Regions from separate parts of the Desulfovibrio legallii genome, predicted to be linked through region 2. Evidence: predicted binding sites of a transcription regulator. Region 2 holds the regulator's gene; each other region holds the start of a gene.

Region 1 (9,732 bases), on a different contig from region 2:
TCTGCGCGAACGCATGAATGAAGCTCCCGCCACCTACACCACCCTGATCACCGGTCCCAGCCGCACCGCCGACATTGAGCGTGTGGCCGCCGTGGGCGTGCATGGCCCGCTGGAACTGCACATTATTCTTCTGGAGGACTAACCCATGCACGACGCCCTCAAAAGCTCTTCGGGATACCATAAGGAACTGGACAACGCCCTGAAGGACGACTTTCTGCGCCGCACCCTGGACACCTTTGCCGTGGCCTACCGCGCCAACCGCGAAGCCGTCTTCAAGGATGTGGACGAGCGCGCGCTCATCCACAAGATTGCCGAGGCCAAAGACTACGCCTGTCAGCACCTGGAAGAACTCTACACCCAGTTCAAGGCCGAGGCTGAAAAGCGCGGCGTGCATGTACACCGTGCCGCCACTGCCGCCGAAGCCAATGAGATTATCATCCGCATCGCCAAGGAAAACAACGTTAAGCGGGTGACCAAGTCCAAATCCATGACGGCTGAAGAAATTGAGCTGAACCCCGCCCTGGAGGCTCAGGGCATCACCGTGGACGAAACCGACCTTGGCGAGTGGATCATTCAGCTGCGGCACGAAGGCCCTTCGCACATGGTCATGCCCGCCATCCACCTTTCGCGCTATCAGGTGGCCGACGACTTTACCAAGGCCACGGGCGAGAAGCAGGATTCGGACATCCAGCGCCTGGTGAAGGTGGCCCGCGTGCAGCTGCGCCGTAAGTTCATCGCCGCAGACATGGGCATCAGCGGCTGTAACTTCGCCGTGGCCGAAAACGGCGCGGTTTCCACAGTGACCAACGAAGGCAACGCCCGTATGGTCACCACCCTGCCCAAGGTGCATGTGGCCATTGCCGGTTTGGACAAGCTGGTGGCCAGCCTGGACGACGCCCTGACGGCCTTGCTGGTGCTGCCCCGCAATGCCACGGCCCAGCGGCTTACCTCTTATGTGACCTGGATGTGCGGCGCGGGCCCCTGTGGGGCCAATGCGGACAACAAAAAGATCATGCACGTGGTCTTTTTGGATAACGGCCGCACGCAGATTGCCAAAGATCCCCTGTTCAAGCAGATCTTCCGGTGCGTGCGTTGCGGCGCCTGCGCCAACGTCTGCCCGGTCTATCGTCTGGTGGGCGGCCACAAGATGGGCTACATTTATATTGGCGCCATCGGCCTGATCCTTACCTATTTCTTCCACGGCAAAGACCGGGCCCGCATCCTGAGTCAGAATTGCATGGGTTGCGAATCCTGCGCCAATGTCTGCGCCGGCGGCATTGACCTGCCCCGCCTCATCCGCGAGGTGCGCAGCCGGCTCAATGCCGAGCAGGGCGCGCCGGTGGAAGCCAACCTGCTTTCCGCCGTCATGAAGAACCGCAAGCTCTTCCACCGTCTGCTCAAATTCGCGAGCTTTGCGCAAAAGCCTTTTACGCGCGGCGAACCTTTCATGCGTCACCTGCCCATGGCTTTTCTGGGCAAGCAGGGCTTCAAGGCTCTGCCGGCCATTGCCGGCAAATCCTTCCGCGACCGCTGGCCCGACATCGCGCCCAAGGTGGAAAAGCCGGTCATGCGGGTGGCCCTGTTCAGCGGCTGCGCTCAGGACTTTATTTATCCTGAGGAACTGGAAGCCGCCGTCAAGATCCTGGCCGCCAAAAATGTGGCCGTGGAATTCCCCATGGAGCAGTCCTGCTGCGGCCTGCCCCTGGAAATGATGGGCCAGCGCAGAACCTCCATGGACGTGGCTAAACAGAATATCGCCGCCTTCCGGGGTGGCAACTACGACTACATCATCACCCTCTGCGCCAGCTGCGCCGGGCACCTCAAGCACCACTATCCGGAAATTCTGGAGAAGGACTACTCTACGGTGGAGGCGCAGGAGTTCGCGGCCAAGGTTATCGACTTCAGTTCCTTTGTGCACGACGTACTGGGCCTGAAGCCGGAAGACTTCAACAACTCCGGCCAGAAGGTGACCTACCACGCCTCCTGCCACCTTTGCCGCGGCCTGGGCGTGAAAAAAGCCCCGCGGGAGCTCATCGCCGATGCAGCTGAGTATGTGCCCTGCGAGGAAGAAGAAGTCTGTTGCGGTTTTGGCGGCAGCTATTCCGTGAAGTTCCCCGAAATATCGGCCCAGCTGCTGGAAAACAAGCTGACCCATATGAAGGAAACCGGCGCGGACCGCCTGGTGGTGGACTGCCCCGGCTGCGTCATGCAGCTGCGCGGCGGCGCGGAAAAGAAAGGCCTCAAGATCAAGGTGGACCACATCGCTGAGCTTTTGGCCGAAAACCTGAAAAAATAATCGGGACCTGCGGCGGCTTCTGCCGTCGCGTTCCTGACCAATGCAGAAGGCCGCCCTTTCAGGGGCGGCCTTCTGCATTGGCGACCATGCGCGGCGACGGCAGAAGATATGGGGGTCGACAGAAGGCAAACCCCCGCTGCTGGCGCCAGTGCGGGGGGGCCCAGGTAACGGTGGCAATAGCTGGCGCAGACCGCACGTGCACGGTCTGCGCCGCATCTCTCCTCAATGGGTTTCGGCGTCCAAGGTCATCTCCGGGATGCGCCGCCAGTACCACTGGCTGACCATGGTGCCGTCGGCCGGATCCCACAGGCCGCTGTGTTCAAAGTAGTCCTGCAGACGCAGTTCCGCTGCGGTTGGGGGCCGCTCCGGCTCCTGAGTCTGGCGCAGGCGAAAAAAAATGACCAGACATTCCAGCAGCGCCAGGCCATCTTCTTCCAGAAGGCAGCCCTGTTCCAGATAGCGTATAAATTCCAGATAAAAAGGGTTCTGCGCGTCCAGAACCGCGGTAAAGCCCAGGCTGTCGGCGCTCAGGACTTCCAGTCCGTCACAAAGCAGTCGGGCCTGGGGCGCGGGCAGGTTGGTGTCTGCCGCGCAGGCCGCGCGCAGCGCTTCCAGAGCGCGCGAGTAGCATGCAAAAGACATATTCAGACTCCTCTAAGATGAACTTTGAGGAGTCTATATGCTATTATGTATTAAAATACAAATATGGGATGGGGCAAAGGCCGAATCAGCGAGGTGTGCGTCGGGGCTGCAGATATTGCGGGCGAAACAGCAGTCGGTATTGGCGTACGGGGGTCAGATGGGGCGGTCTGGTGACCTGTCCTTCAATGGACAGGGGCTTGTCGGAAAGGCCAAAGGGCTGCAGCAGGCCGGAGTTGAGCGCCGTGCCGGAGAGGATGCCGCCGGGCAGGCTGAGCACGGGAATGCTGTCGGCGGCGTTGCCGGCCATAAGCCCGGTGCCGTTGGCCGTAGGCAAGGGCGCACCTACGGGCCGGGCCGTGGCATTGAGCAGACTGGGCACGGGCAGGTCTGTGCGGCGCAGTATCTCCAGAAAATCGTTGCCCGTGCGGCCCACAAAGGTCACCAGCGAACTGCCGTCGCCGTAGACCAGCAGGCTTACGGGCATGGTGCCGCCGTGGATGCCCATGTACGTGGGGCGCGCGCCGGCGGGCATAATGGTCCAGCCGTCGTCTTCGGTGGAGGCGGCTGTGGCAGGGGCGGCCGGGGAAAGAGCGTCGCGGTCGGGATTGGTCCTGTTCCGGGGCGCGGTTCTTGCCGGGGGATCAGTCTGGTCGTCGTAAGCAGTGCGGTTTTGTCCTGAGTTATGGGGGGCAGCAGCCTTGGGGGGGATGGCCTCGCGGGGGGCTGGGGAAACAGCCGCGGCCGGCAGGGTTGCTGGGGAGGCGGGCACGGCTCCCCGCGATGCGGCTTCTTGGGATGTGGCTTCCTGGGGTGCAGTTCCCGGGGGGGCTGTTTCCTGGGGTGCGGCAGCCAGAGCCGCTGGCTGACAGAAAACCCAGCAGGCAAAAAGAAGGCAAGTGGCAAAAAGCTGGCGCATGGGGATCCTGGTTGTGGTCGTCCCGCCCTGCGGGATGGGGCAAAACCGGTGCGCGTCGCGCACGCGGCGGCGTCCCTGATGGCGGGGCGCGGTCCTTGACGCGCGTGTTACTGTGCCCAAGCTGTATGTGCTGGCTTTGGTTGTGTCAAGGGGCGGGTCAAAGCCTGCTCAGCCGCGCTTTTTGCGGGCTTTGATCGTGGGCGGCGGGGCCGGTTGCGGCTGGGGCTGGGGCGGCGTGAGATCCGGTGGCGGAGGAATCTGCGGCGGGTTGTCGCCGCCCAGGTAGTGCAGAAAAAAGTCCGCCAGAGCGGTATCCAGGGCCTGGTGTTGTTCACCGCGCAGGGAGTCAGACATGGGGCGGCACAGCTCGGGCAGCTCGGCGGCCAGGGCTTCCGGGCAGGGGGCGGCAAAGGCGGCGGCGTCCGCGCCTGGCAGGTACAGCCAGCGGGGTTTCTTTTCCATATTCTTGTAAATGTGCCGGGCGTGCAGGGCCGGGGGGTTGTTTTGGTCGTTCTGGGCGGCCACCAGCAGCAGGGGAGGATAAAACCAGCGAAACGCGGCGCGCGAAAAAAGCATGCCGAAGCCGGGGGCCACGGCCGCCACGGCCCGCACGCGGGGGTCGGCCAGGCTTTTGGTCAGGGGCAGACTTTGGCAGAGTTTGTCCATGCGGGTGCGCGCCCAGGGGTTGCAGTAGAGGTCGTTGCGCCCGGCCATGCCGCAGTAACTGTTCCATGCCGTGCAGTCCGGCAACGCGCCGCCCAGCAGCAGGGCCGCCGCGCCGCCGGCACCGAAGCCCAGCACGCCGATACGGTTGGCGTCCACACTGGAGGCAGTTTCCGGGTCGGCCAGCAGCAGGTCGATGACGCCGGAAAGCTCCTGCGCTCTGGTCTGCAGCTGGGACCAGGTGAGCAGATCTTCCATATGGTCCAGATTGTCGCGGGCGTGGGTAGGGGCGGCCACCACAAAGCCGCGGGAAGCCAGCCACGAAGCCGTGTCGTGGTAGGAAAAGCGCGTGCCCGCCGTGTCGTGTGAAAGCAGCAGCAGGGGAAAGCGCCCCTCCACAGCCTTGCCGCCCCTGGCGGCGGAAAACTCCCACGGCGGGTAGCTCAGGTCGCGGGGCGGACGGACGGAGGGGTACCAGACATTGACGTCCAGGCGCAGGTTTTTGTCCGCCGACCAGGAACCCAGGGTGCAGAAGCCTACCTGGTAGGATTCGGCGGCCCGAACCCCGTGGGGCAGGGCGGCCACAAGACAGAAAATCAGAACGGCCAGGGTGCGCATCTCAGAGTTGTGCCACAAGCGGCCCTGGGGTACAAGAGCGACCTGGGGCGCGCCCCGCACTTCACCGGAGGCCTGCGGCATGGAATTTTTGCAGTATTTTGTAAATTTTGTTCTGCATATTGACGTACACTTGTTTGAATTGGTGGCGCGCTACGGCGTGTGGGTGTACGCAATTCTGTTCATTATCGTCTTTTGTGAAACGGGGCTGGTGGTTACGCCCTTTCTGCCGGGGGATTCTCTGCTCTTTGCCTCCGGAGTGGCGGCCGGGGCCGGGCTTATGGGGTATACTGAAGTCATGGGTGTGCTGCTGGCGGCGGGCGTGGGCGGCGATGCGGTCAACTACCTTATCGGTCGGCATGTGGGCCCGGCCATTTTTTCGCGGGAGAACCGGCTGATCAAGAAGGATCACCTGCTTAAGGCGCATCTGTTTTACGAGCGCCACGGCGGAAAAGCTATTGTACTGGCCCGCTTCATCCCCGTTGTGCGCACATTTGCCCCCTTTGTAGCGGGTATTGCCCTGATGCACCCGCGCACTTTTTTTGTCTACAACATCACAGGCTGCGTACTCTGGGTGGGTGGACTTGTTTCCGCTGGGTATTTTTTGGGCAATCTTCCTTGGGTGCGCCAGCATTTTAATATCATTGTCTACGTTATTATTGTGCTTTCTCTGCTGCCGCTGCTCATCGAGGTTCTCCGGGCGCGGTGCGGCGGCAAACGGCAGGGCTGAGCCCCTGTCGGGCCTTTGGCGGGGGAGGATGAAAACGCGGAGCGGGCCTCGCAACTGCCTGAATTATTTTTCTGACAGGATTCTGGCACTGTCTTTGCTACCTCTTGGGTGCGGTGGACTGACCGCCATACAGGAGGCACGCATGGCGCTTTCATCTTTCCTTATTCAGCCGCCCACAGGAGGCGGGTCGACCGGGGCCGCGGCCCAGGCTGCACGGTCACGCGCCACGACAACGGACCGTCCGGCGAATTTCGCTGCCCTTATGCGCAGTCAGCCTCCGGCCGCCGCGCAGGCGCAGGCCGCCCCCACGGTTGTCCCCCAGAACGGCCTGGTTCTGGCGGGGCGCAGCCCCAGCGATTTGCTGCGCGCCCAGACCTTCAACAAAGCCCAGGCGGATATGCGGCAAACCAAGGCCCTGGAAGGGCTCATGCAGAGCATGGGCGGCGACGGTTCTACCCTGGATCTGGCCCGCAGCATGGGTACGGCCCGGCACCTGCGCGCCCTGACCCAGGGGCAGTCGTCGGACATGTTGCGCCTTGGCGGCGCGGGGCTGGGGGATTTTGTGCGTTCCGGCGGGGGCGCGTCGCGGCGCAAGGCCGCCGTCAAGGCGGAAGAAGCTGAGCTTGGGCAGCTTTCGGCCCGGTTTGAATCGGGCGGGGACGGCGTTGCTGCTGTGGGCTACGACCGCAACGGGGGCACCTCTTACGGCAAGTACCAGGTTTCTTCGCGGGCGGGCAGCCTGGGGGATTTTCTGGATTTTCTGGACAGTGCGGCCCCGGATCTTGCCCAGCGGCTGCGTGCGGCCGGTCCCGGCAATACGGGCAGCCGCAAGGGCGCCATGCCCGACGCCTGGCGGGCCATAGCCAGGGAACAACCGGAGCGCTTTGAAGACCTGCAGGAGGCCTTTGTGCGCCAAAGCCACTACGAGCCCGCGGTGGAGGCCATTGCGCGGCGCACCAGCCTGAGCGCAGATACGCTCTCCACCGCCATGCGTGAAGTCATCTGGAGCACGGCCGTACAGCACGGCCCGGCGGGGGCGGCGCGCATTTTCGACCGCGCGGACGCCATGAGCGGCAACCCCACAGACCCTGGATACGAGCGCAGACTTATCAGCAATGTCTACAGAATCCGGGCGGGGCAGTTCGGCTCTTCGGACAGCAACGTGCAGGCGGCGGTGGCCAACCGCTTCAAGCAGGAAAAAATGCTGGCATTGAATCTGCTGGACGGCGGCGCGGCCGCCCTGGCCTGAGGCGCGTATGGCTGCGGCCAAGGAAGACGCGGCAGCGGGCGTCAGTCTGGTCGTCAACCTGACCAGGCTGGGCGATCTGCTCCAGAGTCAGGCGCTCATTACAGATCTGCACCGGCGCGGACGAAGGGTGCAGCTGGTCTGTCTGGACAATTTTGCCGACGCGCTGAGCCTGTTGCGCCATGTGGAGCGGGCCTGGCCCCTGCCGGGGGCGCAGTGGCTGGCCGCGCTGGACCGTGATTGGCGGGGAGCCGCCGGCGATCTGCTGGCCTGGACGCGCCGCGTCCGCGGAGTGGCCCAGCCGCAGGAAATCATCAACCTTACCACCACGCTGCCGGCCCGCCTGCTGACCCGCCTGCTGGCCGGATCAGACTGCTCTGTGCGGGGCTTCGACCTTGATGCGGAAGGCTTTGGCCGCAACAACGGGGTCTGGGCCTCCTTTCTCAATGGGACCACAGCAGGCAGGCTTAATGCACCGTTCAATCTGGTAGACATGTTTCGCATGCTGGGCGCGCCCAAGGGCACAGCGTCCGTGGGCGCGGCGGGGGACGCCGCCCTGCGGACGCCCTCGGAGCAGACCCGGCTGGCTGCGTTGGCCCTGCTGGCCGCCGCGCCCGCAGAGTCGCGAGGCTTTGTGGGCCTGCAGCTGGGGGCCAGCGAGGCGCGTCGGCAGTGGCCTGTGCGGCATTTTGCCGTCGTGGGGGACCAGCTGTGGCGCGAACTGCGGCTCTGCCCCGTGTTGCTGGGCGCTCCTGCCGAAACCTCTCTGGCCCAGGAGTACGCCGATCTGGCCAACGCGCCTTTTTGTAATGCTACAGGCCGCACAGACCTGCCCCAACTGGCGGCCGTGCTCACGCAACTGCGCCTGCTTATTACCAACGACACGGGCACCATGCACCTGGCCGCAGGCCTTGGCGTACCCAGCCTGGCCCTTTTTCTGGCCACGGCCCAGCCCTGGGACACGGGGCCCTATCTGCCCGCCTGTTGCTGCCTGGAGCCCGCTTTGGACTGCCATCCCTGCCCCTACAACCGGCCCTGCCCCCACAACCTGGAGTGCCATGAACGCATCAGCCCCGCTGTGGCAGGGGCCCTGGCGCTCTCCTGGTGCCGTACGGGCCGCTGGGAGGACGCGCCGCTGGCGCGCAACGGCGGCGAGGTCCGTATTTGGTTGAGTCGGCGGGATGTGGGCGGCTTTATGGATTTGCGCGACCTGGCGGGGCGGGAAGGGGAGGATCGCAGCCTCTGGATGCGTCAGCAACGGCATTTCTGGCGTCATATTCTTGACGATATGGACCGCCCAGTGCCTTCTCCTCTGCCGCCTTGCCCGGTAACGGCCTGCAGCCCGCCCTTTGCCCATGAAGTGGGGGCAGCTCTGGAGCAGGCCGTAACTCTGTTGCAGGCCATTGCGGCCCAAGGTGCGCTGACCGGCAAAAGCCCCAGGGCCGGGGCCCTGCTGCTGCGCAATTGTGAACGGCTGCAGAACCTGCTCAACGGCTGCCCACCCCTGGCCGCTTTGGGGGGATTCTGGCGTGAGCTGCGCCAGGCAAGGGGTGATGATATTGCAGAATTTTTGCAATTTTCAGGAAAACTGGCTGTGTATCTGGAGCAGTGGCGACAGAAGTTGCAGGGCTTGGCATAACTATTGCTAGTTGTCGCGCAGGGTTTTTACGGAAAAATCTTCCCCGTGGGGAGCAGGAGGAAATCATGATTATTATCGACGGCGCCAAGACTGAAAAAAATCTTGCCGCGTTCGGCAATCTGGAGGAAGCGCTGCTGGACCTCATGCAGGACGTAAGGCTGGAAAACCGTGTAGTGACCGATGTGCTGGTCAACAACGAGGCTTTTTCCGAAATTTATCCGCACCAGGCCGAAGATATTGCCTGCGACGGTATTTCTTCTTTGGAGGTGCGTTCTGTGCCCATGGACGCCATGGCCACGGATATGGCCGGTGAGATGGACAAGGTGGCCGCCATGATGGCCAAAGGCGCGCGAGAGGTGAGCCGTCTGTTCCGCGAGGCTGCGGATGTGGACGCTCTGGAGCTTTTTCAGGATCTGCTGGACGTGACCCGCGACTTTTTGAATATGTTTGCTGCGCTGCGCCAGCGTTACGCCCATGAGGCGGCAGGGGAGCAGGCCGCCAGAGTGGAGCGCCTTGCCGCCCTGCTTTCGGAAATGAGCGGCGTGATGGAAAACGAGGATTGGGTGCTGCTGGCAGATCTGCTGGAGTTTGAATTCTTGCCCTTGTGCGAAACCTGGGGGGGCGAGAGCAGGCAACTGCATGCGGACATGGCCGCTGTGGCCTTGGCGCAGTAGGGCATTGCAGCGCTGCAATGCCCTAAGGAAAAGCGGAGGAAGGTATGGGACAGAGCGCAGGCCTGCTGCACGAAGCGCTGGAACTGGCGCGGCAGGAAATGGCCGCCATGCAGGGCGGCGCCTATGATAAGGCCGTAGCGCTGGCCGAGCGGCGCAATTCCGTTACCTGCATGGCCTGGACGGTCATGGAGGAGAGCTCTGTGGAGCAGTGCCGGGAAAGCCTGCAGGAGCTGGTTCGCCTGCAGGAAAGCCTGACCAGCATGGCCCGCAAGGCCCACGAGGAGATCAAGGCCGGCTTGGGCCGCTCCCGC
Region 2 (9,732 bases):
GCTTGTCCAGCACATAATTGCGTTGGGTTTCCACCGCGGCAAAGCGCTGTTCCAGGGCTTCCAGATCGCCGGGGGCGCGGTCCAGCTCCTGCCGGACTTCGTGGATGGCGTCGTCAACTTTTTGCAGTTCAACAAGTTGACGGATTTGTTCAAAATAGACGGCACTGCTCATGGAAGAGGTCCTCCTCGCGGATCAGGAAAAAACAACAGGGCGGAAGGGCGATCGCGACGGCACAAAGTGTACGGCCACGCCCGTCAAGGTCTGTTGCAGCAACAGGCTCATGTGGCGCATCATTTCTTCTTCCAGGCTATGGTGCCCCACGTCCAGAAGGCAGACGGCGGCTTCGAGAGCCGCGTGATACTTGATGTCGCCGGTAATATACAACTGTGCGTCGGCCTGGGCCGCCGCGTCCATCAGAGAGGCGCCCGAACCGGTGCAGTAAGCCACCCGGCGCACGTGGGTCGCCTGCGGGCCGCAGCAGACGGCCGTGCTCAGGTCCAGCCGCCGCGCCAGGCGTGCGGCCAGATCAGCCACGGAACAGGCCTGGGGCAGGTCGCCCGCCAGGCCGTAGCCGGGGGGCAGCTCCGTCCCCTGGGCCGGGGCTGCGGGTTCCAGCACGCAAAGGTTGTTGAGTTCCAGCTCCCGCGCCAGCCAGCCCGCCGGTCCGTGGGGGTTGACGTCCAGCGACGTGTGCGCGGCGTAGAGGGGCACATCCGCGCTCAGCAGCAGGCGCAGGGCCTCGTGGTAGTTGTTGCAGCAATTGGGCAGGGTGGGCTTGAGGGTCAGGGGATGGTGGCTGAGGACCATCTCCGCCCCTTGAGCTAGGGCGGCGGCCAAGGAGGCCGGCGTGGGGTCCAGGCACACGGCCAGACTGCGCACTTCTGTGCGGCGGGCCGCCACCTGCAGGCCGGAAAGATCCCAGGACGCAGCCTGCCCCAGAGGCGCAATTTTTTCTATGGCGTCAATAATTTCAATCAGTTGCATGTATTTCACCGGGAATAAAAAAGGCACTTTCGCGCTCTGTGCTACAAAAGTGCCCTTGGTGCGGCGGCAAGAAAACGTTGTGCGACGCTTGCGGCAATGGAATGACACACCTCTGTAAACAGGTGGGGAGCTGTTCCCGACCCGCATGCTCTTAATCGAGGAAGGATAGAGAGAGAGCCGGGTATTGTCAAGCCGCGTTGCCGACCAAGGCCAGACCCATGGCCCGCAACGCGGCGCAAAACTTACAGCTCACGCAGATAGCGCACAGCATTGACGAAAAGCAGCGTGCCCGGCGGGTCCAACTCACCCCTGGTCCAGCCCGGGTGGTTGGTGACATGGTGAAATGCCTCAGGGTGGGGCATAAGGCCCAGCACGCGGCCGGTGGGATCCGTGAGGCCGGCGATGGCCAGGGCCGATCCATTGGGGTTATAAGGATATTCCTGGGTGGGCAGGCCTGTCTTTGGGTCGGCGTACTGCAGGGCGATAAGGTTTTCTTTCTGCAGGCGGCTCAGGCAATCCGCGTCGCGGGGCACCAGCTTGCCCTCGCCGTGGCGCACGGGCATGGCCAGGGGGGGCAGGCCTTTGGTGAACACGCAGGGGCTTTGGGCGTTGGGCGCAAGGCGCACCCAGCGGTCTTCAAAGCGGGCGGAGTCGTTGTGTCCCAGCGAGACCTGGCGTTCGAAGCGGTGGCCGTCCAGGGCGGGCAGCACGCCCAGCTTGACCAGCAGCTGAAAGCCGTTGCAGATGCCCAGCACCAGCTTGCCGGCCTCAAGAAAGCGGTCCAGTTGCTCCCGCAGGGGCACGCCCGCAGCGTCTTCAAGGTAGCGCCAGCGCATAACGGCGGTCTGGGCCGCGCCCAAATCGTCGCCGTCCAGAAAGCCACCGGGAAAAATGAGGAAGTGATAGTCGTCCAAGTGAACCTTGGCGGCCACCAGGTCGGAAAAGTGCACCACGTCGGCCCGGTCGGCTCCGGCCAGGCGGGCGGTGTGGGCGGTTTCCAGATGCGAATTGGTGCCGTAGCCGGTGATGACCAGCGTATTGACCGTGCCCATGCGGGGAAAGCCTCCTTGACAAACAGCGCCGCCTGCCGACCCCTGCCGGCGACGGCATACGGCAGCGGGGCCCGGCGCGGCCGGCCCGCCGCAAGCGCGGGAGGGGGCCCCGTACGGGATGCCCGTCTGCATGGGGAATACCACACTACGTACCTTGCTTTGGATAGTCAATGCTGGCAAAAAAAATCGTCTTGGTGTATGTAGACGAAGATGTGCTTGGGGATGTGCCTTGGCACGCCACAATCAAGGTTGAGAGGCCATGAAAACAAAGTATATTTTTGTGACGGGCGGTGTGCTTTCGTCACTGGGCAAAGGCCTGGCGGCCGCTTCCCTGGGCGCGTTGCTGCAGACGCGCGGGCTGACGGTCACCATCCAGAAGCTGGACCCGTACATTAACGTGGACCCCGGCACAATGAACCCTTTTCAGCACGGCGAAGTCTTTGTCACCGACGACGGCGCCGAAACCGACCTGGACCTGGGCCACTATGAGCGCTACCTCAACGTGCCCATGTCCCGCAAGAACAACACCACCTCCGGGGCCATTTACAACCACGTCATTGCCAAAGAGCGCCACGGCGACTATCTGGGCGCCACGGTGCAGGTGATTCCCCACATCACCGATGAGATTAAGAGCGTGGTGCTTTCGCTGGCTGAAGGCGATGACGCGCCAGACGTGGCCATCATCGAAATCGGCGGCACCGTGGGCGACATTGAAGGCCTGCCTTTTCTGGAGGCCATCCGCCAGCTGCGTTCGGAGCTGGGCCGCGACAATTGCCTGAACATCCACCTCACCTTGGTGCCCTACTTGCGCACGGCGGGTGAGCACAAGACCAAGCCCACCCAGCACAGCGTCAAAGAGCTGCTCTCCATCGGCATTCAGCCGGACATCATCCTCTGCCGCTGCGAGCAGAGCATCCCCGAAGAGCTGCGCCGCAAGATCGCCCTGTTCTGCAATGTGGACCAGGACGCCGTGTTCTCTTCGGTGGACGTAAACAACATTTATGAAGTGCCCCTCAAGTTTTATGAGGAGGGCTTTGACCAGAAAGTGGCCATCATGCTGCGCCTGCCCGCGCGCAATGCCCACCTGGAAGCCTGGGAAAAGCTGGTCAGCGATTGCGCCAATCCCAAAGGCCAGGTAACCATTGCCATTGTGGGCAAGTATGTGGATCTGAAGGAAGCCTACAAGAGCCTGCACGAGGCGCTTATCCACGGCGGGGTGGCCAACCGGGTGGATGTGGAGCTGCGCTACGTCAATTCAGAAAATGTGACCGAGGCCAATGCCGCCGGGCACTTTGAGGGCTGTGACGGCATCTTGGTGCCCGGAGGTTTCGGCTACCGGGGGGTGGAGGGCAAAATTGCGGCCATCCGCTACGCGCGGGAAAAGGGCGTGCCTTTCTTCGGCATTTGCCTTGGCATGCAGTGCGCCGTCATTGAATTTGCCCGGCACGTGGCCGGGTTGGAAGATGCCAATTCCGAGGAATTTAACCCTCTTTCCGACCACAAGGTCATTTACCTCATGACGGAATGGTACGACTTCCGTACCAAGAACGTGGAGCGGCGCGACGCCGGCAGCGACAAGGGCGGCACCATGCGCCTGGGCGCGTACCCCTGCAAGCTGCTGCCCGGCACCAAGGCGCACGATGCCTACAAAAAAGACCTGGTGGAGGAGCGCCACCGCCACCGCTACGAGTTCAACAACGCTTTTCGCGAGATGTTCGGCCAGAAGGGCATGGTCTTCAGCGGTACGGCTCCGGACGACTCACTGGTGGAAATCATTGAGCTGCCGGACCATCCCTGGTTTCTGGGCTGCCAGTTCCATCCGGAATTCAAATCCCGGCCCATGAACGCGCACCCTTTGTTCCGCGAGTTTATCGGCGCGGCCAAAAAATACGCCAAGGGACACGGCAGGAGCTGAGCTTCGGCCTTTGCGCCCGGCTTGTACAGGGCCGTTCCGTGAAGGGCCGCGCGGCGTCGCGCCTTTCGCGGAGCGGCTTTTTTGGCGCCAAAGGGCGGCTTGGGCTGTGACGTGCAGCGTCCCTTGGCGGCGACTGGGCCACCAAATCGCGGGGGCGGTCCATTGCGCCCGCACAACTGCTGGCTATTGCATAATTTTTATAGCTGTGGCACATTCCTTGTAAACAAAAATCAGGTAGTTTTCTCGTCGCTTGAGGGCGGAAGGGACACATGGCACTGGAACTTCGGCAGCAACTAAAGCTGGCACAACAATTGGTGATGACCCCGCAACTGCAGCAGGCCATCAAATTGTTGCAGCTCTCTCGTCTGGAACTTCTGGAAACGGTCCAGCAGGAGCTGGTGGAAAACCCGTTTCTGGAGGAATCCGGCGGCGAAGAGGCCGGGCCGGAAACCGTGGCCGAAGACGGGCGCGAACCCGTGGCCGAAGAGGTCTATGACCGTGAGCTGGCCAAGGACGCCGACTGGGAAGATTATCTGGGTGAATTTGCCAGTACCCCCCGCCTGTCGCAGTCCCGCGAGTACGAGGCCGCCGAAGAAATTTCGCCCTTGGAGGCCCGCTACGCCGCCAAGCCCACCTTGGAAGGCCACCTGCTCTGGCAGCTCCGGCTTTCGCAGTTGACCGACGCACAGAAGGCCATTGGCGAGGTGATCATCGGCAACCTTTCTTCATCGGGCTATTTGCAGGCCAGCGTGGAGGAAGTGGCGGAGATGGCCCACGCCGCGCCCGACGAGGTGCGCGCCGTTCTTGAAAAGGTGCAGCATTTTGACCCTGTGGGCGTGGCCGCCCGGGACGCGCGGGAGTGTCTGCTGGTGCAGATCCGCAATCTGCACTATGACCGCGACCCCATCCTTGTGGAGTTGGTTACATCCCACCTGGAAGATCTGGAGGCAAAACGTTACAAGCCCCTGCTGCGCAAGTTCAAGCTGGATATGGAAGGCCTGCGGGAGTATCTGGACATCATCCAGAGCCTGGACCCGCTGCCCGGCGCCAGCTTTGGCGGGGGCGAGCCCACCTATGTGAGCCCGGACGTTTTTGTCTACAAAGTGGGCGATGAGTTTGTGATCCTGCTCAATGAGGATGGTTTGCCGCAGCTGCAGCTTTCGGCCATGAGCGGGATGGATCTGACCGCCGCTTCGGAGAAGGAAAAGGAATACTGTTCCGAAAAAATCCGCTCCGCTTCCTGGCTGATTAAAAGCCTTTACCAGCGCCAACGGACCCTGTATAAAGTGATGGAGAGCATTGTGCGTCACCAGCGGCCTTTTTTTGAAGAGGGCGTCACCAGGCTGGCCCCGCTCATCCTCAAGGACATTGCCGACGATATCGGCATGCACGAGTCCACGGTAAGCCGCATCACCACCAACAAATATGTGGCTACGCCCCACGGCATTTTTGAACTGAAATTTTTCTTCAACAGCGGGCTGGAACTGGACGACGGCAGCCAGGTGGGCTCTGAAAGCGTCAAGGCGCTGATCAAAAAATTTATTGCGGATGAAGACCCCCACGCGCCCTTGAGCGACGAACGCATCGGCGAAATGCTCAAAGAGCGCCTCAAGGTCAACATCGCCCGACGCACGGTGGCCAAATACCGCACCGCTCTCGATATTCCTTCTTCATCACGGCGCAAGGAGCACTTTTAGGCCCCTGTCTGGTCCGGCCTTAAGCGCCCCGGCGCCCCACACCAGGAGGACTTCATGAACATCTCCTTCGCCTTCAAAAACTTCGACGCCTCCGACCATCTGAAAAAATACGCTCGCCGCCGCATGGAAAAGCTGGGGCGGTTTTTTGGCAAATCCGCCGGTCTGGACGTGGCCGTGGTGCTGACCGTGGACAAATTCCGCCATCGCTGCGAGGTTACCGTCACCGGCGAGGGCCTGCACATTAATGCTTCAGAACAGACTTCGGACATGTACGCCGCCATTGACCTGGTGACGGACAAGGTGGAAGCCCAGATCAAGCGTCAGGTTTCACGGGTCAAGGAGCAGCGCCGCAAGGCCCGCAACGCCGAAGTGGACGTGTTTACCTATACCGTGGACGCCGAAGGCGAGGCCCCGCAGCCTGTGGAAGGTACGGACCGGCTGGCCACAAAACCCCTGCATCTGGATGAGGCGCTCATGCAGCTGGATTCCATCGGTAGTGATTTTCTGGTCTTTTTTAATGCGGAGAACAGCCGTATCAATGTGGTTTATCGTACGCGCGCCAGCGGGTATGCGTTGATTGATCCCGTATTGTAGGCGCAAGTGCTTCCTGGGCGGGGCTTTCCTCCGTCCGAAGTAAGCCTTTTGCAGGGGCCGCTCGGTTGGAGCGGCCCCACGCGGCTGCATACGGCGGGTTTCCCTGCAGCGGCAGGCGAGAGATCGGGGCGGCCRTGGACGAACCGGCCTTGCCGCGAGAGGGCGTTATGAGCAAAACCGTAGCGGCGGCTGCCGCCTCCACATCCACAAGTGCGCCGGCCTCTGCGCCGGTGCGGGTCTGCGTGGTTACGGGGCTTTCCGGTGCGGGCAAGAGCACCGCGCTGAAAGTGTTTGAAGACATGGGGCACTTTGTGGTGGACGGCCTGCCCGCCAGCCTGGCGCCGGAAATGGCGGCCATGATGTCCCGCCCTTCAATGAGCCATTTTCAGGGCATTGCGCTGGGCATGGACCTGCGGCAAAGCACTTTTCTGGACGACCTGAACGCCTCGCTGGAGGCCCTGGCCGCGCAGAGCATTCGCCCCACCTTGTTGTTTCTGGAGGCCTCGACGCAGGAGCTTATGCGCCGGTACGCCACCACCAGGCGGCCCCACCCCCTGGAGCGGGAGGGCATGGGCCTGGAGGCGGCCCTCAAGGCGGAGCGCGACAAGCTGCGTCCTTTGCGGGAGCTGGCCGATCTGGTGGTGGATACTACGCGGTTTTCCATCCACGATCTGCGCAGAGCCATTCAGAAGCGCTGGGGCAGCAGCCGGGGCAGACTGCGGGCCATCCGGGTCAATGTCATTTCCTTCGGCTTCAAGTACGGCGTACCGCGTGAGGCGGATTTGGTTTTTGACCTGCGCTTTTTGCCCAATCCCTATTTTCTGGAAAATCTGCGCCCCCTCTGCGGCCGGGACAAGCCCGTGGCCGACTACGTTTTTGCCACGCCCCAGGCGCGGGAATTTCGCGCCAAGTTGTTGGACCTGCTGTTTTTCATGTTGCCGCTCATGGAAACAGAAGGGCGTTACAGGGTGACCATTGCCGTGGGTTGCACCGGCGGCCGCCATCGCTCTGTGGCCATGGCCGAGGCCCTGTGGCAGGCGCTCCGGCAGGCGGACTATCCGGCCTCTCTTGAGCACCGGCATCTTGAACTTGGTTGAAAAAGCTGGCACGCTCAGCCCTGCGAGGTTTGTCATGACGGACGAAAATACTGCAAACGTCGAAAACGGCGAGCAGGACGCCGGCGGTCGGGTCGGCGTTATTGTGGTTTCCCATGCCGACTACGGTTCGGCCATGCTCCGCACGGCGGAATTTATTCTGGGGCCGCAGAGCGACTGTTGCTCCATTAGTGTGGACGTGGCCCACGAAGTGTCCGAAACCGTGCGCCGTCTGGACGACGCAGCCCAGCGCCTGGACAAGGGTGCCGGCGTCATTGTGCTTACGGATATGTTTGGCGGCACGCCTACCAATCTGGCCCTTTCACTGTTGGCCACCCACAAGGTGGAGGTGGTCACGGGGGTGAACTTGCCCATGCTCCTCAAGGTCTTTACGTCACGGGACAAGGAGCTGGAAGAACTGGCCCAGCTGGCCGGTGAAGCCGGGGCCAAGGGCATTGTGGTGGCGGGCAGCATGCTGCGCAACAAACCTCGTGACAAGAATGCCGGTTAGTATGTGGTTTCGGGTGGACAACCGGCTGGTGCACGGACAGGTTATTGAGGCGTGGCTGCCCTATACGGGGGCGCGGCATCTGGTGGTGGCCAACGACGAACTGGCCACGGATTTTTTGCGGCAGCAGATCGTGGCCCTGGCCGTACCCCAGCGGGTGGCGGTCCATTTTATTCCAGTCAGGGAGTTGGCAGCTACCCTCAATAGCTGCGGCGAGGAGAGTTTTGTGCTCTTTGCCACCTGCCAGGACGCGCGTCGCGCCTGTGACGCCGGAATCGTCATGGAGGTGCTCAATATGGGCAACCTGCACTATGGTCCGGAAAAATTGCAGATTCTACCCAATGTAGCCTTGTCGCTGCAGGACAGGGAAGATTTGCGCGTCCTGCGGCAGCACTTGGTGCAGTTCGACTTTCGGTCTGTACCTTCGGAGACTGTGCGAGGCCCCCATGAGCAGCTTTTCTGATCCGTCCGCAGTGGCGACGCTGCTTACGGTGGGGACGCCCTACGCTTTTTTTTTGCCCTGGCCGGGGCGGCCCGCTTTACCTGCATAGCGGGCCTGGTGGACAGGCCCTTGTGCCTGGCCCTGCTCACGAGCTGGTGTACGGGAGATTGGGCCCTGGCCCTGCCGTTGGGCATTATTTTTGAACTGCTCTGGCTGGACACGCTGGAGCTGGGCGGCGTGGTGCCGCCCTACGGCGGGCTGAGCTTTCTGCTGGCCTTTCCTCTGTGCCGTCACTTTGGCCTGACCCAGGCGGGCGCAGCCCTGCTGCCGCTGTTTCTCTCCATGCTGGCGGCGTACGCGGCAACCTGGCTTGAGTTGCGGCAGCGGGCGGCGCAGAACATCCTTGCCCCGTCTCTTGAATCCTGGTGCGCGGGTGGCCGCGGCATATCCCCTGCCAGGGCTGTTCTGGGGGCCGCCCTGCGCCGCGCCATCTGGCAATGGGGCTTTTACGCCCTGTGGTTCTGTACGCTCTACCTGATTCTGGCGGTCCTTACAGCAGGGGGGCATTGGCCCCGCCTTTCACTGGTGACCTGGCCGGTGCTTTACGCGGCGGCTCTGCTGGGTGCGGTGCTCTCGTTACGGACCCGACAGGCCTATCTGGTGCTCATGGCTTCTCTGGGCGGTCTGGCCCTACTGTTTTTCTGGCGGGGGGCGTAACCGCGCCGCAGCAGAGCGTCGGCGGCCGCTGTACTCGCCTGGGCGGGGGCCCCTGCTTGGCACAGATGGGGAACAATGCTGATGCGGCGTTGTTGTGGGTTCCTGCCAGGCCGCTGAGTACCCCCTGGTGACTACACGAAAGGTTAAAAATTTGGCTGCTTTTGTGGGCAGCAATATTAGCCAGCTTCGCCGCAGTAAAGGCATGACCCAGGCCGAACTTGCAGAGCGGCTTGGCGTTGGCAATGATTCTTTTTCTAGAGCATTTAACACTTGAAATGCTCGCTTACGGCAGGCAAAAGCCTGCCTTCTCGCATTTTGTGGCAAGGATTTTCAAGAAAATCCTTGCAGAGCAGTTAGCTCATTTCATTCGCTAACTGCTCTAGAATAGAGAAAGGAGTGGTAGCCCCAAGATTTCAGCGGTTGGAGCTTATTGCTGAAGTCCTGGGGTGTACAGTTTCGGAATTGTTTGTCTGTAAAAACGAGGAAGTAGCGGCAAAGATATCTGTTATTGAAGATGTTCTGCTGCGGCTGCCGCAGGATGTCCGCAGCGAAGTGCTGCAGGTAATTCTGAACTTATTGTACAGCTTTCAGAAACTATTGCCTGTCTGCAGCATGCAGGCAGAAAAAGAATCGCAACGCGCAGAGCAAAACAGGGTAATGGTGGGGAAACCACCGTCTTCCTGAAAAGTGCGGCTACATCCCCAGCTGGGCGAGCATAGCGTCGATGG
Region 3 (9,732 bases), on a different contig from region 2:
GCCGACCAGGCCCTGGTACTCCTGGCGGCTGACAGATCCCTTGGCCGTCAGTAAGGGCCAGGTCCGCAGGATGCGCCTGTTGAGGCGGCCTTCTTGCCCGGCCCGGCGGGCCGCCAGCAGGAGGACGTCGGGCTCCGGCGCGGCGGTTGGCGGGGCGCTGTCAGGGGCGTCTGGGGCGTCTGCGGCGTCTGCGGCATCAGGGGCGTCTGGGGCCTGCGGTGCGGGGACGCGGCGTACCAGCGGGCCCGCCGGCGCGCCGGCGTCCTGCGCGTCAGTGGGCGTTTTCTGGTTGTCTGCCGGGGCGGTAGGGGGACGTGTCCCTGGCGGCGTTTGCGGCGGGGCAGGGCTGCCCGGCGGGGGCAATTGGATATTCTCCTCCTGCAGCAGGTCGCCTTCGCAGAAGGCCAGGGCGCGGGTGAGGGTGTTTTTGAGTTCGCGCACGTTGCCGGGCCAGGAATGGGCCATGAGCCGGGCCAGTGCGCCGCGGCTGAGGCGGGGCGGTCCAGTCGGCGCGGGTTTGCCCTCGGCCAGAGCCTTGCGCACGGCCGCTTCGTGGGCGGCGGTAAGGAAGCAGACCGTAAGCTCCGGGATGTCCTCCCTGCGTTTCCGCAAAGGGGGCGTATGGATAGTAATGACGGCCAGGCGGTAGTAGAGGTCTTCGCGAAAGCCGCCGCTGCGGGCGGCGTCCAGCAGGGGTGTGTTGGTGGCGGCGATAATGCGGGTATCAAAGGGCACGTCCTGGTCGCTGCCCAGAGGGCGGATGCAGCGGGTGGAGAGCGCCCGCAGCAGAGCCTGCTGCACCTTGGGCGCGGCATTGCCCACTTCATCCAGCATGAGAGTGCCGCCGCAGGCGGCCAGAAATGCGCCCTTGCGGCTTTGTTTGGCTTCGGTGAAGGCTCCCTTGGTATGCCCGAAGAGCGTATCCATGAGCAGGCTTTCGTCCAGTGCGCCGCAGTTGATGGTAATGAATGGCCCGGCGTGCCGGGCGCTCAGGCGGTGGATGGCGGCGGAGACCAGCTCTTTGCCCGTGCCCGTTTCGCCCACCACCAGCACGTCGGCCGTGACCTGGGCGGCCTTGCGCACCTGTTCGTAGAGGGCCCGCATGGGCGGGGAATTGCCCACCAGCCCGTGGGCGGGCAGATCCTGGGGATGGGGCAGATCCAGCACGGGTTCGCGCCGCCACTGGGCGTTGTGTTCCGCCTCCTGGCTGCGGCAGAGCTCTTTGGTCAGGCGCAGCCGTTCCAGCAGGGCGTCTATGCCCGCGCGCAGGCGTTCCAGCTCCACGGGCAAAGGGGGGAGCCCCAGGGGGGCGGCGCTGTCCGCGGCATTGCGTTCCTGCAGGCGCCTGGTCACGCTGTGCAGGCTGCCGCTCATCTGGCAGGCCAGCCACCACAGGCTCAGGCCCAGAAGCAAAAATCCTCCGCCGAAGGCGGCGATGTAGATGCTCATGATCTGCATGCCCGTGCGGGTGGTGGTGAAGCTGGTGTCCAGCACGGCCAGGCCACCCAGCACCACGGGGGGGGCCGCCACCTCAGGCTGAAAACTGACGGGCACATAGCTGACCCGCTCCACGCGCATCTGTCCGTTACTCCAGACGGTGACGCTTTCACGCATGGGCAGCTGGCCCGAACGGCCCTCTTGCACGTCGGCCACCATGCTCCAGTAGCTGAGGTGGTCCGGGCCGGGGCGGAAGGCCAGGTTAAAGCCCGGTCTGCCGAAGTCGCCGGCAAAGCCCGCCCGCACGATGTCTGTATTCAGACTTTTTTTGCGCAGGCTGGCGTCCTTGGGCTCGGACTGGAAGAGCATCCAGCCTTCACGGTCAAAAAACAGGCTGCGCACGCGCGTTTCCGCTTCGGCGGCAATGGGGGCTTCTGGGGCGGAATAGGCCGAGATGGTGTCGCGCAGTTCGCGCAGATCCAGAGAAAGGAGCAGACAGCCCGTGAAATTGCCCCGGCGGTCGTAGACCGGCGTGGAAAAGCGCAGCACATAGAGGGTCACGGTCTGCATGGCGCCGTCCATTGGCACCAGGGAGTAGACCGCCTCCAGAGGCTGCCCCACAGTGACGTAGCCGGGCCGCTGCTCGCCGCACATATGGTGGAAGGGACCGGTGGGGCTTTCCAGCGCGATTTTCGGAGGCACGCTGATGACCTTGCCCTCGTAGTTCATGAGGACATAGCGGTCTTCGGGGGCAATCCCCATGAAGGCCACTTCCCGGTAGCGCAGTCCTTTAGTCTGGACGCGGAAGCGAAAACGTTCGGTCATGGCCTGCAGGTCCATGGAGCCGGCGGCCAGGATGAGCAGCTGGTTGCGGGTTTCGGCCAGGGATTCTTCCAGCGCCAGGCGCATGGCCTGGGTCTGGAGTTGCGCGTTGCGCGCAATTGCGCGGTTTAGGACCGTATCCACGGCCTTGCCGGTGAACAGCACGATAAGCAGCAGCGCCAAGGCCAGCAGGGGCAGGCCCAGCATGAGCATGCGGCTGCACAGGCTGCGGTTGAGGAAGAAAGCGGTCAGCTCCAGCGAGTTGCCGCCCGGTAGGGGTCTGGGGAAACGCACGCCCGTCCTCCCTGTTGCGCAAAAAAGCGCAAGCGGTTCTGACTATAGGGGTCTTTATCACTCCGCGCAAGCTGTTTCTTGCAAAAATCGCGTGACACACCCGGATTTTTGTTCTGGAGGCTGCTGTCTCTGTTGTGGCGGGGTGCGCTGCCCTCCCCATGACGGACTGGGGACTGAGCTTCTTCAGCGCAAGGCCCGACCAGCGGCCCTGCACCCGCGCAACGGCCTGCGCGGCCAGCTCTCCGGGCCGGTTCCGGAAAGTTTTTTTGCGCGGCGCCTCCTCCTGTGGCAGGGCGGTTTTTATCCCTTTTTCCCCTCAGACCAGGGGCCATTGCGCGCCTTGCGCTTTGGGGCGGCGCCGCGCAATGGCACGGCAGTTGCTATAATTTTCACAATTGCATGGCATGTGCGGCGCGCCGTGGGCTGCGTTGCGACACTGGCCCGGAAATTGTCTGGATATGGAGGGAATCATGAGCAAGCTGCGTAGGTTCTGGACCTGGATCACCGGCAGCGCCCTGCTGGTCACGGTTTTGCCGTCCCTGGCCCTGGCGGCCAAGAAGTCGGCGGATGTGGTCATTGTGGCGGATACCCGCAAACTGGACGGCATCCTCTACTGGTGGGCGGAAATGTATAATGAAAGCCATTTCTTTTTCGCCATTCTGACCATGATCATCATCCCTATCGTGGGTGTGATCTTCGGCTGGCTGGCCGACCTGGTCATGTCGCACATCGGTATTGACCTCAAGCACCGCGAACTGGCGGAAAAGTAGCCGGAAGGAGGCGCATATGGACTGGTTGTATATGTTGATGCCCATTTCCGGCGTGCACATCTTCTGGCCGGGACTGATCATTCTGGGCTTGGGCGTGGGAATCATCGGCGGGTTCTTCGGCATGGGCGGCGCGTGGATGGTTACGCCCGGCCTGAACATTCTGGGCTTTCCCATGGCATTTGCCATTGGTACGGACATGGCGCAGATGGCGGGCAAATCGCTCATCTCCACCATGCGGCACGGCAAGTTCGGCAATGTGGACTATGCCCTGGGCCTGACCATGCTGATAGGAACCATCTTCGGCATGGAACTGGGCGCGCAGATGGTCATGTGGCTGGAGCGCCTGGGCTCCGTGGACAAAGTGGTGCGCTGGCTCTATGTGGTGCTGCTTTTCTTGTTGGCCTGGCTGGTCTTTCACGACATCGCCGCGCGCAAGCGCAAGGAACGTGAGGCTCTGGCCCAGCACAAGCAGCTGGACAGCACCGCCACCGGCGTGGACTGGGCCTCGCGCCTGCAGGCCATCCGCATTCCGCCCGTGGTGCACTACAAGCACGCCAACATCACCTGCTCTGCCTGGTTGCCCCTGGTCGTCAGCCTTTTCACCGGTTGGCTGGCCGGTATCCTGGGCATCGGCGGCGGCTTGATCCGCATGCCCGCCCTGGTCTACCTGGTCGGTTGCCCCACGCACCTGGCCGTGGGCACAGACCTTTTTGAAGTGGCCATCTCCGGCCTCTATGGTGCGGCCTCCTACGCCTACAAAGGCCGCGTGGAACTTTTGGCTGCCCTGATCATGCTCTGCGGCGCGGCCATCGGCGCGCAGATCGGCGTGGTCGCCACAAAGTACGTCAAGGGCTACGGCATCCGCTTTGTGTTCGGTCTGGCCGTGGTGGGCTGCCTTCTTTCCGTGCTGCTCAAGCTGCTGCAGGCCGAACTGCCTGCCTGGAACTGGCTGCTCGGCCCTGTGGCCACAGTGGTGGTGCTCACCCTGGTCACCGGCATTTCCCTCTACATCACCGTCAAGATGGTGCAGGGAGCCAAGGCGGAATTGGCCGCCAAGAAGCGCCAGCCCGCCGGCAACTAAAGGAGACGCGCCATGAAGATACGCAATCTGCTGTTTACGTTGGCAATGGCCGGCTCTCTTGCCCTACTTGCCGGCTGCAACTTTGATGGCGGGGTGGAGCAGGGCCGTTGTGTGGCCTTTGACCCCGCGGCCAAAACCATGACCATCGTGGTGGACGTGACCCACGACCAGTTCAACCCGCACTACAGCGGCGGCGTGCATACTTTTAAACTGCCCGTCGAAGCCAAGGATATGGGCCCCGCGCCCATGGTTGGCGGCCGCCTGATGATCGACATCAACAAGTCCGTGGTGCTGATCTACGACCAGGCCTCCAAGTCCGTGCGCGAACTGCCCGTGCAGTTTACGGATGTGGAAAAGAACATTGGCGCGGACCATCCCAAGGTGGCGGGCAAGACCTTCCCCGTGGTGGATAAGGAACAGAGCTCTGTTACCGTATACTCCGCCAGGCTCAAGGCCTTGATTACCTTTAAGGTGCCGGCTGAGGCCCTGGATCTGCCGCCCTACGCCTGGACGGCGGGGCACGAAATGCGCGTGGCCTTCCGTAATGCCGAAAAGGGCCAGGCCATCCGTATTATGAATGTAACCAAGACCAATATCTTCAAGAAGTAGCCCCCACGTCGGGCGGGGGATCATGCCGCCCCCGCCTGTAGACACGCGGCGGCTCCCCTCTGCCGCGCAGGCCGGCCGGAGCGGAACAGGTCCGCTCCGGCTTTGGCAAAAGCGCCGCCTACGGCCCCGGCCTGGACAGGACAACTCTCCGCCGCGTCCGGCCGTTACCGGGCGCTGCCCGCATGCGGCACACAGGAGGATGCAGTGAACAGCTACCGTCAGTCTCTCTATACGGGCGTCATCCGCGTTCTGGCCAACCTGGTCATGGTGGCGGCCGTGTTTGTAGGCATGTACATGTCCGCCCACAGTACAGCGGCTTCGGAACTGGTGTTCAGCGTCTGGTTTTTCGGCATCAGTCTGCCCGTCTGGGGGGCGGCCTTTTGGCTGACCCGCCTGGTGCGTCGCCGCTGGCCCGCCGTTGGGCAAAGCCTGGTGGACCTGCCCAAACGCGGCCCTTGCCTGGTCTGCTGGCAGGTGGCCCAGACGGCCACGCAGCCGCTGCCCGTCCGCAGCCGTGGGGGCCGGACCGCGTAATGCGCCGCCGCGGCCTTGCCATGCCCCCGTGTCCGAGGCATAACCGCGGCAAGGAGGAAAACCGCATGTCCCCTACGCCCACCCCTCTGTCAACCTCGCCGGACGCATCTTCGCTGACTGCCCCGGCATCCGCCGCTTGGCGGGACTACGGCCGTTTGCGCGGTTATCAACGGCGGTTGGGCGTGTGTTGCGCCGTGTTTCTGGCCCTGGCCTTGCTGGCCCTGCTGGACGGCGCGCAGGGGCTTATGCGTGCCGGTGCGGGCGTGCTGGACCTTGTGCCCGGCCAGGGCCTGGAGATCTCCGGCCCGGCAGCCTTGAAAAACCCCGTGGACAGTGACCTGCAGGCGGTTTTTACCCCGTCGGTCCCAGATCTGACTTTCCGACTGGAAGGCTTTTTCACCGGCTACTGGATGGGCAACGGCATGTGGCGTGCCGCAGTGGCCGCCGGTCCCTCAACGGAACCGGGCCGGTACGATCTGCTGGTGCGCTTCCGCGGCGCGCCCCCCAGCACGGAGCAGCACCTGACCGTGCAGGTGTACGCCGACGCGCGCTCCCTACGTGCGGCCTCCCTCTCTCTGCTGCAAAGGCTGCTGGGCTGGAACCCTTTTATTTTGGCCGCAAGCCTGGCTTTGCCCGGTCTTGCAGGTGGGGTGCTGGTCTTTGCCCTGGGCAGTCGCTGCCAGAATCTGCTGGCGACCCTGGGCTGCGGTGAAGTGCTGCGCGTGCAGTCGGAAAAGACAGCCCTGCGTCTGTGGTGTCTGCTGCTGGGTGCGCCGCCCCCGCCGCCGGGCACGTCCTGCACGGTGCTGGACCCGCAAGGTTGGCCCCTGGTCCAGGCTCAGGCCCAGGCCCAGCCCGCTAAACCCCGTGGCGTGCTGGAACTGCTGCTGGAACAACAATCTTTTGCCGCGTCGAATGCGGCCCGTTCCGCCGTGCGGCCCGGCTGCCTTGTGCGCCTGCGGCCCCCCAAGGGGCTGCGCACTCCTCAGGACACAAGGCGCTGACCCATGGCCAGGCCGTGCGGGGCGCGTCCCCCGCGCGGCCTATCGCCGTTGTGTCCTTTCCCCCTCCTGCAAAAAATTCCCCCCATAGATAAATGACAGACATGCCTTGGAGACAAAGAGGCTGTCGGCTGCGCACGCAACCGCCAGGGCACTTCAAGGTTGCAATGGCTAACCTGCTTCCCCGCGCAATAATCTCCCTTTCGCCTGTGGGCGTCAGCGTCTGTCTATAAAATGGTATACCATTCTGCATGGTTGGATGGGCATAAAAAGGGGGCAGATCTCCTTGTAAAAAATGGTACAGCCTTGCGCTGTCACGGTTTTTAGATTAGGGTGACACTAATTCCTTCCGTTGCGGAAGAGGAGGGGTCGTGCTGTGGCGCGGCCGCAACGCGGAGCGTCCGGAGCTGCCTCGGCTCCGCCCGCCCTGTACCGGTCAACACCAAGGAGAGGTATAATGAAAAGCACCCGACGGAGTTTCCTCAAGGGCGTCGGTGCCGGAGTCCTCTGTCTCACGCTGGGGCAGTTGGGCTTTGATCTGGGCGAGGCCCAGGCCTATGCCGGCAAGCTCAAAATCGAGGGCGCCAAGGAAGTCATCAGCGTCTGTCCGTTCTGTTCCGTGTGCTGTCAGGTCATCGCCTATGTGCGGGACGGCAAGCTGGTCTCCACCGAGGGCGACCCCGACTTCCCCGTGAACGAAGGGGCCCTTTGCGCCAAGGGCGCGGCCTTGTTTTCCATGTACACCAACGATCACCGCCTGCACAAACCGCTCTACCGCGCACCGCACAGCGACGCCTGGGTGGAGAAAGACTGGGAGTGGTGTCTGAACCAGATCGCCCGGCGCGTAAAAGAAACGCGCGACCGTGATATGGTGCTTAAAAACGCTAAAGGCCAGACGGTCAACCGTCTGGACACCATCTTCTGGATGGGCACCAGCCACGCCTCCAATGAGGAATGTGCGGCCATCCATCAAGCCATGCGCGGCCTGGGAGTTGTCCATATGGACCACCAGGCCCGGGTCTGACACAGCCCCACTGTTGCGGCTCTGGCAGAGTCGTTCGGACGCGGTGCTATGACCAACCACTGGATCGATATCAAAAATACCGATGCAGTGCTTATTATCGGCAGCAATGCCGCTGAACACCATCCCGTGGCCTTCAAGTGGATTATGCGGGCCAGGGACAACGGGGCCGTGCTTATGCACGTGGACCCCAAATTCTCGCGTACGTCCGCCCGCTGCGATTTCCATGTGCCCCTGCGTTCGGGCACGGATATCCCCTTCCTGGGCGGCATGATCAATTACATCCTTGAAAACAATCTGTATTTCAAAGACTATGTGCTCAACTATACCAACGCCGCCTTTGTGGTGGGCGAAGGCTACGGCTTCAAGGACGGCCTGTTTACCGGCTACGATCCCAAGACCCGCAGCTACGACAAGAGCAAGTGGGTCCTGGCCAAGGGCCCGGACGGCGGGCCGGTTATTGACCCGACCCTCAAAAACGAACGCTGCGTGCTCAACCTCATGCGCCAGCACTATTCCCGTTATTCGCTCAAAAACGTTTCGGACGTGACGGGCGTTTCACAGGAAAACCTGCTTAAGGTCTACAAGGCCTTCTGCGCCACGGGCAAGCCGGACAAGGCGGGCACCATCCTCTACGCCCTGGGCTGGACCCAGCACACCGTGGGCGTGCAGAACATCCGCACCTCCACGCTTATCCAGCTGCTGCTGGGCAACATCGGCGTGGCGGGCGGCGGTATCAACGCCCTGCGCGGCGAACCCAATGTGCAGGGCTCCACAGACCACGCTTTGCTCTACCATATTCTGCCGGGTTACAACGCCACGCCGCGCGCGCCCTGGCAGAGTCTGGCCGACTACATGAAGGCCAATACCCCTGTCACCACGCTCAAAAACAGCGCCAACTGGTGGGGCAACCGGCCCAAGTACATGGTCAGCCTGCTCAAGGGCTGGTTTGGCGATGCGGCCACGCCCGAAAACAACTTCTGTTATGACCTCCTGCCCAAGCTGGAGCCGGGCGAAGACTGCTCCTACATGTACGCCATGGACAAGATGTACCAGGGCAAGATGCGGGGTGGCTTCATCGTGGGCGTGAACCCCATGAACAGCTTCCCCAACACCAACAAGATGCGGGCGGCCCTGGACAAATTGGACTGGCTGGTCTGCATGGAAATCCATAACTCTGAAACCACGGACAACTGGAAGCGCCCCGGTGTGGACCCCAAGGCCTGCAAGACGGAAGTATTCTTGCTGCCTTCGGCCCACCGCATTGAGAAGGAAGGCACCATCAGCAACAGCGGCCGCTGGCTGCAGTGGTTCGACATGGGCGTGAAGCCCGGCTATGAGGCCCGCGACTTCGGCGACCTGGTAGTGCCCCTGTTCAATAAGATCCGCGAGCTGTACAAGGCGCAGGGCGGGGCCCTGCCTGATCCCGTCCTCAAGATGCACTGGACGGACAAGTTCGTCGCCGCCGAGTGGACCAGGCGCATCAACGGCCTGTTCTGGGCCGACAGCAAGGTGGGCGACAAGCAGTACAAACGCGGCCAGCTTGTGCCCGCCTTTGGGGCGCTCAAGGACGACGGCACCACCTCTTCGCTCAACTGGCTCTACTGCGGCAGCTGGACGGAAGAGGAGGGCAACAAGTCCAAACGCCGCGATACCAGCCAGACGCCCATGCAGGCCAAGATCGGCCTGTTCCCCAACTGGTCGTGGTGCTGGCCGGTCAACCGGCGCATCCTTTACAACCGCGCCTCTGTGGACCCCAACGGCCAGCCTTGGAATCCCCAAAAGGCGGTTATCCAGTGGGACGGTGCCAAGTGGGTGGGCGATGTGCCCGACGGCCCCTGGCCGCCCCTGGCCGACAAGGAAAAGGGCAAACTGCCCTTCATCATGATGAAGGACGGCCATGCTCAGTTCTACGGCGTGGGCACGGCGGACGGGCCCTTCCCCGAGCACTATGAGCCCGCGGAAACCCCGCTCAAGAGCCACCCCTTCTCCAGCCAGCTGAGCAGCCCGGTCTACAAGTTCCATACTTCGGATATGGACAAGATCGCCCCGCCGGCAGACCCGCGCTATCCCATTGTGCTCACCACCTACAGCCTTACGGAGCATTGGTGCGGCGGCGGCGAAACCCGCAACGTGCCCAACTTGCTGGAAGCCGAACCCCAG

The links. The regulator sigma-54, encoded in region 2, starts transcription at its own class of promoters, with help from an activator protein. The targets are predictions, from matches to a motif close to CTGGCACGGNNNNTGCTT.
Region 1: the regulator sigma-54 is predicted to act here: its motif matches at 5,945-5,962, upstream of EB812_RS03075 (VgrG-related protein).
Region 3: the regulator sigma-54 is predicted to act here: its motif matches at 2,919-2,936, upstream of EB812_RS09015 (DVU0150 family protein).

What each region holds. Positions count from the first base shown of each region.
Region 1 is NZ_SIXC01000003.1:115,018-124,749, forward strand. It holds gene EB812_RS03045 (LutC/YkgG family protein) at 1-142, shown strand, start outside; gene ldhH (L-lactate dehydrogenase (quinone) large subunit LdhH) at 146-2,296, shown strand; gene EB812_RS03055 (hypothetical protein) at 2,519-2,938, opposite strand; gene EB812_RS03060 (hypothetical protein) at 3,024-3,707, opposite strand; gene EB812_RS03065 (alpha/beta hydrolase family protein) at 4,023-5,216, opposite strand; gene EB812_RS03070 (DedA family protein) at 5,215-5,862, shown strand; gene EB812_RS03075 (VgrG-related protein) at 6,005-7,111, shown strand; gene EB812_RS03080 (glycosyltransferase family 9 protein) at 7,119-8,747, shown strand; gene EB812_RS03085 (DUF8043 domain-containing protein) at 8,813-9,421, shown strand; gene EB812_RS03090 (hypothetical protein) at 9,466-9,732, shown strand, end outside.
Region 2 is NZ_SIXC01000006.1:180,196-189,927, forward strand. It holds gene EB812_RS06535 (zinc ribbon domain-containing protein) at 1-172, opposite strand, end outside; gene EB812_RS06540 (Nif3-like dinuclear metal center hexameric protein) at 194-985, opposite strand; gene EB812_RS06545 (phosphoribosylformylglycinamidine synthase subunit PurQ) at 1,228-2,037, opposite strand; gene EB812_RS06550 (CTP synthase) at 2,297-3,952, shown strand; gene rpoN (RNA polymerase factor sigma-54) at 4,222-5,649, shown strand; gene hpf (ribosome hibernation-promoting factor, HPF/YfiA family) at 5,704-6,243, shown strand; gene rapZ (RNase adapter RapZ) at 6,411-7,340, shown strand; gene EB812_RS06570 (PTS sugar transporter subunit IIA) at 7,375-7,848, shown strand; gene EB812_RS06575 (PTS sugar transporter subunit IIB) at 7,850-8,308, shown strand; gene EB812_RS06580 (hypothetical protein) at 8,405-9,004, shown strand; gene EB812_RS11975 (helix-turn-helix transcriptional regulator) at 9,168-9,278, shown strand; gene EB812_RS06585 (helix-turn-helix domain-containing protein) at 9,365-9,688, shown strand; gene EB812_RS06590 (protein phosphatase CheZ) at 9,698-9,732, opposite strand, start outside.
Region 3 is NZ_SIXC01000010.1:85,731-95,462, reverse strand. It holds gene EB812_RS09020 (sigma-54-dependent transcriptional regulator) at 1-2,553, opposite strand, end outside; gene EB812_RS09015 (DVU0150 family protein) at 3,024-3,323, shown strand; gene EB812_RS09010 (sulfite exporter TauE/SafE family protein) at 3,340-4,404, shown strand; gene EB812_RS09005 (DUF4881 domain-containing protein) at 4,417-5,013, shown strand; gene EB812_RS09000 (hypothetical protein) at 5,218-5,547, shown strand; gene EB812_RS08995 (hypothetical protein) at 5,613-6,551, shown strand; gene fdnG (formate dehydrogenase-N subunit alpha) at 7,006-9,732, shown strand, end outside.